Regions from separate parts of the Desulfonatronum thiodismutans genome, predicted to be linked through region 1. Evidence: predicted binding sites of a transcription regulator. Region 1 holds the regulator's gene; the other holds the start of a gene.
What was found. Region 1 encodes sigma-54, which starts transcription at its own class of promoters, with help from an activator protein. Its sites were predicted from a motif close to CTGGCACGGNNNNTGCTT; they were not measured.
Positions count from the first base shown of each region.

Region 2: the regulator sigma-54 is predicted to act here: its motif matches at 1,689-1,706, upstream of GY33_RS0111195 (PEP-CTERM sorting domain-containing protein).

Region 1 covers NZ_JPIK01000004.1:327,777-331,985, reverse strand. Annotated here, with positions in the region: gene lptC (LPS export ABC transporter periplasmic protein LptC) at 1-395, shown strand, start outside; gene GY33_RS0102140 (LptA/OstA family protein) at 396-959, shown strand; gene lptB (LPS export ABC transporter ATP-binding protein) at 956-1,681, shown strand; gene rpoN (RNA polymerase factor sigma-54) at 1,745-3,178, shown strand; gene hpf (ribosome hibernation-promoting factor, HPF/YfiA family) at 3,250-3,795, shown strand; gene GY33_RS0102120 (PTS sugar transporter subunit IIA) at 3,799-4,209, shown strand, end outside.
Region 2 covers NZ_JPIK01000013.1:248,660-252,868, forward strand. Annotated here, with positions in the region: gene GY33_RS0111190 (CAAX prenyl protease-related protein) at 512-1,198, opposite strand; gene GY33_RS0111195 (PEP-CTERM sorting domain-containing protein) at 1,783-2,613, shown strand; gene GY33_RS19215 (acyltransferase) at 2,972-3,463, shown strand; gene GY33_RS0111210 (glycosyltransferase) at 3,498-4,209, shown strand, end outside.

The DNA of each region.
Region 1 (4,209 bases):
GAACCCTTTGGACCCTGCGGGCTCTGTCCGCGTCGTACGACCAAGGCCAGCAGATGGTGCTGCTCAACTCCCCGAATATTGTAAAAAGCCTGGATGGTCGGGACATTCCCGTGATCGTCAGCGCCCCCTTGGGGGAGGTGGATCAGGCCACCAGCGACATCCGGCTTTGGTCCGGAGTGCATATGGAACATGGTCCGACCTATCTCAATTCCGACGAGGCTGTTTTCGTCCAAATTGATGAAACCATATTTTTGCACGGGGACATCCTCCTGGATCGCCAGGGGCTGCAACTCCGCTCGCAGCGGGGTGACGTGGACCTGAACACCTGGGTGGTCAACGCCGAGGGCGGAGTGGAAGTGATCATCGCCAAAGACAGTTTCGGACACGGTTTGTAGATGGAAACTCGGTTTTCATTGCCCCGGCTTTTGAGGGTTCCGTTTCTGGTCGTCTTGGTTACGCTGTTTCTGCTTCCCGGCTGGAGTTCTTCCGCGGAAGATGAGGCCATCCCGACGCGGATCACGGCCGAGCGGTTGCGCTACTCCCATCGCGACCATCAGATCGAGTTTATCGGGGACGTGCGGGTGGACAGACCGAATTTTCAGCTCCGCTCGGAACGGCTGGTAGTGCTTTTGCGAACCCTTCCCCGGGAAGCCCGGCCCGAGGGCATGGTTCCGGAACAGGATATGGAAGCTCAAGTGGACATTGAACAAATGATCGCCTTTGGCCAGGTTTTTTTGAAGCACGAAGACCGTGTCGGTCACGGCGACATGGCCACCTATTGGGTGGACCAGGGCGTCCTGCGCCTGGAGGGCAACGCCCGGGTGGAAGAAGGCGGGACCCGATTGGAAGGCAACGTGATTACGCTCAATGTTGAAGAAAGAGAGGTGGATGTGCAGGGACGCACAGATCGTCGAGTGGAAGGAATGTTTCTTTTGCCTCGCGAGCAGGGGGCACGGTGAAGGCCCTTCTCTCCGGCAAGAGTCTGCGCAAAAGCTTCGGCCAGAAAGAGGTGGTCCGGGATATTTCCATTCGGGTCGAGCAGGGGGAGATCGTTGGCCTTTTAGGTCCCAACGGAGCCGGGAAGACCACCACGTTCTACATGCTGGTCGGGGTGATCAAGCCCACCAGCGGGGTGGTGGATCTGGACGGAAGGCGAATCACCACTTGGCCGCTGCATGAGCGGGCCCGGTTGGGGCTGAGCTACCTGCCCCAGGAGAGTTCAGTCTTCAAAAAGCTGACCGTGATGCAGAATTTGCAGATCATTCTGGAGTACACGGACTTCACCCCGGTCATGCAGCGCAGAAAGGCCGAGGCCCTGCTGGAGGAACTGGGCATCGCCAAGCTGGCCGATCAGAAGGCCATGTTTCTTTCCGGCGGGGAGCGCCGCCGCCTGGAAATCGCCCGAGCCCTGATCCGCAATCCGAAATTCATGCTGCTGGACGAACCCTTCGCGGGCATCGACCCCCTGGCCGTGGACGACATCCAGGAGATTGTCATGTCCCTCAAGGAGCGGGGGATCGGGGTGTTGATTTCGGATCACAACGTCCGTGAAACGCTGAAGATTTGCGACAGGGCGTCCATTGTCTTCGAAGGACGGGCCATTTTTGAAGGGTCGCCGGAGGCCATCGTGGCTGACTCCATCGCTCGGAAGGTCTATCTCGGTGAGGACTTTTGCTTATGATTGCTCAACAACCTGGAATGGCTTTCCAACCGTTCAGTCCGATTATGGAGGCGAGAACGCGACATGGCTCTTGAACTGCGCCAGCAACTGAAGTTGACGCAGCAGTTGGTGATGACCCCCCAACTGCAACAAGCCATCAAGCTGCTTCAGCTTTCCAGACTGGAGTTGGTGGAAAGCATCCAGCAGGAATTGCTGGAAAATCCTGTATTGGAGATCGTGCCGGAAAGCATAGACGAGGCTACGGAGACTCCGAAGAAGGACCCCGCCGAGGATCGGTTTCAGTCCGTAAACGTCGAGGAGCCTCGGCAGCTTCACGATTCGGAGTGGCAGGACTACCTGGGGGAATTTTCCAGCATCAGTCGACAGATCCAGGGTCGGGACTGGGAAGTCCCGGAAGAGGGCATGAGTTTCGAGGCCCGGCTGGCCGGCAAGTCCACGTTGATCGGTCATCTTTCGTGGCAGTTGCGGCTTTCGGCCCTATCGGCGCGGGAACTTGCCGTCAGCGAGGTGATCCTTGGCAACCTGGATGCCGTGGGGTATCTTTGCGAATCAATCGAGGACATCGCCGCCATGGCCGGCTGCGAGACGGAGGAGGCGGAGCGGATCCTGCGGATCATGCAACGTCTGGACCCCGTGGGGATCTGCGCCAGAAACCTGAGGGAGTGCCTGCTGATCCAGATGGACGAACTGGGTCTGGACGACCCGATTCTGGTTTCCCTGGTCAAGGACCATCTGGAAGAGCTGGAAAAACGGCGCTACAAGCCGTTGGCCAAGAAGTTCAAGCTCTCCATGGAGGAAATCAAACACTACCTGGACTGCATTCAGCGCCTGGATCCCATGCCCGGCAAGAGCTTTGGCTCCGAGGACCCTCAGTTCACCAGTCCGGATGTTTACATTCTCCAGCACGGCGGCGATTTCATCGTGGTTCTGAACGAAGACGAGATACCGGGCTTGATGATCAACGAGGCCTACGCCAAGGAGCTGTCCGTTCACGACAAGGGGGCCAAGGACTACATTCAGGAAAAGGTCCGATCAGCCCATTGGTTGATGAAAAGCCTGTACCAGCGCCAGCGGACCCTGCTCAAGGTCGCCGAAAGCATCGTCCGGTTCCAGATCGATTTTTTCCGTCATGGGGTGACGCATCTGAAGCCGATGATTCTCAAGGACGTGGCCCTGGACATCAACATGCACGAGTCCACGGTCAGCCGGATCACCACGAGCAAATACATGAGCACCCCCCACGGAACATATGAATTGAAATTTTTCTTTAACAGCGCCTTGGGTATGGACGACGGCTCGGAAGCCGGATCGGAAAGCGTCAAGGCGGAGATCAAGAAACTGATTTCCGAAGAGGATCCCAAGCGTCCGCTCAGCGACGAACTGATCTCACAACTGTTAAAGAAGTCCTTGGGCGTGAACATCGCCCGACGGACCGTGGCCAAGTATCGCATGGCGTTGAACATCGAGTCGTCTTCCAAGCGCAAGGCCATTTTTTAACCATCCCACATGCTCCCAACGGAGCGAATAACCTCAAACCAACCCAGAACGTTTTACTTTGGAGGTGTCGCATGGAAATAACTTTTACTTTCAAGAATTTCGAGCCGTCCAATCACCTCAAGGGCTACGCCCGCGAGCGCTTTAATAAGATCAACCGCTACCTGCGCCCTGAAGATCAGGGTGAACTGGCCGTCAACCTTTCCGTGGAAAAGTATCGGCATATGGCCGAGGTGATCCTTACAGGTAAGGACATGCATTTCTCCGCCACCACCGAAAGCGAGGACATGTACTCCACCATCGATCTGGTCCTGGACAAGCTTGAGGCCCAGGTGCGCAAGACCAAAGAGAAGAACAAGGACCATCGTCGCGGCCAGAAGGGCCAGTCCGCGCGGGTGGACGTGATCACCTTCACCGAGGATGAGACCGGCAAGCGAGCCCAGACCATCACGGAGACCGATAATTTCGAGCCCAAACCCATGTCCGTGGACGAAGCGGCCATGCAATTGGAAGCCCTGGGTAACGAGTTCCTGGTTTTCTTTAATGCGGACATCGAGCGCGTCAACGTTATCTACCGCCGGAAAAGCGGCGACTTCGGTCTGATCGACCCGGGAATCTAATCGATGGTCCTCAGGGATTTTTTGAGCAAGGACTTGCTGCTCCCCGAATTGCAAGCCAGGAACAAGGCGGAAGTGTTGGCGGAATTGGTCGCCGTGCTGGCCCAAAAGGAGCCGAGCCTGGACGCCGAAGCGGCTTTTCGGGTGCTCAAGGACCGGGAAAGTCTTGGGAGCACGGGCATCGGCGAGGGAGTGGCCATTCCCCACGGCAAGCTGGAGGGGCTGGAACGGATCGTATTGGTGGTCGGGCGCAGTGCCGAGGGCGTGGATTTTGACGCCCTGGATCGCAAGCCATGCCATATTTTTTTTATGGTCCTGGCCCCGGAACAGGTCGCCGGGATGCACCTGCGCATCCTAGCGTCCATAACCCGCCTGCTCAAGGACGAGGCCTTTCGGCACGCCTTCCTCACGGCCCAG
Region 2 (4,209 bases), on a different contig from region 1:
TCAAATGTGATTCAATGTTAAAGCGCTTGTAACTGTTGAGCTTGTCCGAGGAAGAGCGGCCTGGATACCCGCTCCCCGTCTGCACGAGGACAGATTTCGCGGGTTGGGCTGACTCGGACACGGCGTTGAAAAACACGTCATTCCCGCGAAGGAGGGAATCCAGCGCCGGAAAGTGACGCTCCCTCAGGTTGGACGGAATAGTTGCAAAAGATTCTTCAAAAATGGATTTCTCTTGTGATCACATATCAAGATGCGTGCCTAATTATCAGACTGGGCTGCTCCGCTTTACCATCTGAAATGACATGCTTTTTATTGTGAGGCGCAATCCGGTTTTCACGGTTGCCACGGGAAATAATCCGCAAAAAGCGAACAGGGTGGTTCAGGCTCAGGGGGGAGTGAGGGATGCACAAGGAACGGGCAAGGTATGTGGGTGTCCGTAAAAGGCGAACAAAGGGACGCAAGTCTGCCCAAGCTTGTGGCTTCGAGGGGAGTCAGAATGGTTTTCGGCTGATCACCAGAAATGCCAGTGCCCGGTCCGCAGGACATAAACGGCCAGAGCCAGGTTGGTCACGGCATGAGCCAGGATGCATTGGGCCAGGCTTTTGGTTCGGTAAAGGAGGAGGGAGTAGGCCATGCCGGCCATGATCCCGGCCAGGATGAAATGGTGGGCCAGGCCGAAGAGCACGGCGCAGATCAGAAAGGAGGGCCAGGTGAATGCGCCCAGGGGGACTTTGGCAAACGCCGGGTTGATGATGTAGCGGAGCAGAAAGGAGCGCCAGAAGATTTCTTCCATGATCGCGACGATCACCACGGCACTGAAAATCCGGACCAGGATCATGGCCAGCCGGAGGCGCTCATCGGCAAAGACGCCGGGATCAAATCCGGGCGGTTCGCTCAGGGCACCAAAGGACCAGTCCATGTTGATCCAGAGCACGAAGACGCCCAGGCCCAGGGAGATGGCGGCCAGGGTCGGGCCGGGCCGGGCCAGGTCTGCCCAACGCAGTTCCGTGTAGGCCCTGCGCAGGAGGAACAAGGCGACCAGCGCGGCCAGGGGCTTGAGTGGGTAGAGCAGGAGCAGCGTGGATTCCTGGAGGCTGATCCACTGTCTGGAATCCAAAAAACGCAGCCCTTCTTCAAGGCCGATCACGGCCATGAACAGGGCAAAAGGCAGAATACGCGGCCAGGCTTTGTCGTCCATGGGAGACATCTTTGCAAAAAGCATGCTTCTTTGTTGGGGTTGAGTGGGCAATGGGACGACAACCTGGATAAGGTTTGAAGGTGTGGTGCACCAAATTCGGTTGGCGGAAAGTGAAGTGGGTTTGTCGGAAAAAAATACAACCAACCTCGACTCCTGCGTAAGGCAGGTTTTTGGGGCAATTGCGCTGAGGCGGAAAAAGGCTGGGTTTTCTTTTTTGTGTATGAAATTATGTTGTTGGGGGATGATGTTTCGCCTTGCTGAAAGAGTGTCGGAAAATTTTGCACGGGCACGAGGGAGTTTAAATCAAGAGGGCGAGCTAATGGATTGTTCATGAAGTTAAGTGTTTCAGGGTATTCGAGGACATTGTCGGCTTGGTTTGGGTTATTCAAAACCTTAAGGTATGCTTCGAATGAAAAGCAGTTTGTCGATTGTTTTTACACTTAAGTGGCAAGAAAAAAGTAGACATCGCTTAATTTCAATATGTTGCGCTGTGGCACGTTGATTGCTTAAGGTGTTGTAATGAAATCTGGTGACGATGAACCGTTCGTCCTAAATTTTTTTGAGTTTAACAAGGAGAGAGTATTATGAAAAGGTTATTGACCCTGTTTCTGGCGGCAATGTTTCTCAGCGGGATGCTGATGGTGGGGAATGCTCATGCGCTTTCACTTTCACTAGGGCCTGTGAAATTTGTTCTCGATGGAGAGTCCTATTTTACAGAAACAGCAAATGGTGAGTTGAAGGGGTTATTGCAAGCAAATTCTATAATTCAACCAGTAAACCAATTTAAATATGTCTATGGTCAAGGTGGTGTTTATTATAATGTTGTTTTTGAAGCTCTCACTCCAATAGAAGGCTTTGATCCTGAATTAGCCGGTAGTATTGGCTACTTTACTGGTGGTAGCGTTAAAATTTATGAAAACAATACTGGACCTTTAAACACACATTTTGATAATGATATCGCTGCTGGGCCATCTGCAGCAACTTTTGCTAATAATATTATAGCAAATGGTACTCTCATGTTAGACTTGTCATTCGCTCCTGGTTTTTTCCCTGAGTTTTCGGGTTTTCCTGGAACATATCAATCACAAGTCGCAGAAAAAGCTGTTTCAGACTCAGACTTAACTGGATTGAAAATTGCTAATCTTGGTTACCTTACTATAAATTCTGTAGGTGCAGCTTGGGAAGGTATTTTTGATAAAGATATTTATGTTTCTGCTAGTAATGCAACAGCAGATGTATTGTTGCAGGGTAATGCAAAATATACAGGAACTGAAAATGGTTGGGATACTTTTGAAAATACCAGTTTTGATGTGCAAGCAGGTATTGTGCCCGAGCCCGGAACTATGCTTCTGCTTGGTGCTGGACTCCTGGGTCTGGCAGGGTACGCCAGGGTGCGACGAAAAAACAAGGCCTAAAATCAAGGCACGCATTTCAAACTCATGATTTTAAGGCCGCCTTGCTTGCAAGGCGGCCTTTTTTCATGATCAACACCAGGAACGAAAGCAGGATCAGCTTGTCTCGCATCTTGATCCCGGATACGAATACCCTCCGCATATGAAAATTATACTCCCTGACATTATCCTCGGTACAAGCGCCACCGGAGCATGTTTGGCCGCAGGGGCAGGCTTAGCCTTGGTAGTCCATCAGTTAATCCTTCTGCCTCACGGGTTTCAGGCTTTTTTCTTGTTTGCGGTCTTCCTGAGTGGCTTTGTGCTAGGCACGTTAATTTTACTTTGGCTGTTGCGCTTGCTGTGTCCTTTGCTCGAGGGAGGGTTGCTCCTGAACACGGACCGCCAGTCTCTTGTCTGGAAACTGATGGGCTATGTCTACGTGACCCATCTCTGGCCCCTGATCAATGCCAACCTTGTCCCGGTAAACCTGCGCGGCCCAGCTTTCAGTCTCCTGGGCGCGAAGATCGGCAAAAGCGTGATGGTCGGTGGCAAGATCCTGGATCCCTCCCTGGTGGAGATCGGCGACTACAGCATGCTCGGCGAGGATTGCCTGCTCACGTCCCATGCCGTGGAAGGCGATCGGGTGGATTTGGGGATGATCGTGGTCGGCAGGAATGTCACTGTGGGCGTGAAGGCGGTGGTGTTGCCGGATGTGCACATCGGGGACAACGCCATTGTTGCGGCCGGGGCGGTGGTCAAGAAAGGTTCGAGGATTGGGGCGGGGGAAATCTGGGGGGGGGTGCCGGCGAGGAGGATTGGGGAGGTTGGAAGGGGGGAAGGAGTGAGGGAGAGAGGGAGGGATGAAGAGATGTGAGAGGGGGAGAGGTAGGAAAAAGGAGGAGGGGGGTATGAGTTGGGTGTTTTTTTTGATTGGGGTTGTTGCCGTGGTTGCTTCGAGCCTGCCGGTTTTGTTGGCAAGGCGGTTTTTGCGGGATATCAGGGAAGCTTTGGGGCGGGATCCGGATCGCGGGTATCGGCCCAAGGTTTGCCTGATTGTACCCTGCAAGGGGTTGGATCCTGACTTCGATGTGAACATTGGGGCTTTTTTTGATCAGGACTATCCGGATCTGGAACTGATCCTGGTTACGGCAAGCCGTGATGATCCAGCTCATGAAGCTCTCCAGAAAAGGCTTCACGCCCACCCCCAGGTCCGGGCCCGGCTCCTGGTCGCTGGCATTGCACCGGGCCGTGGCCAAAAGATCAACAATCAGCTTAAGGCCGTGGCCGAGGTGGGCGAGGATACGGATGTCCTTGTGTTCATGGATTCGGACGCCCGGCCTGGGCCGGGGTTCGTGCGCCACCTTGTCCAGCCCTTGGAAAATCACCAGACCGGTTTGGCCACGGGCTTTCGCTGGTACATGCCGGTCCAGGGCGGCTTGTGGTCCGTTCTGCGGTCGGCCTGGAACGGCGGTGGGGTGGTCTTTCTCACGGACCCCCAAGCCAATTATGCCTGGGGTGGGGCCATGGCCATCCGCAAGAAAACATTCGAAACCTGCAAGGTTGCGGACCGCTGGCAGACCGCCCTGTCCGACGACATGACCATCACCTCGGCGGTGCGGA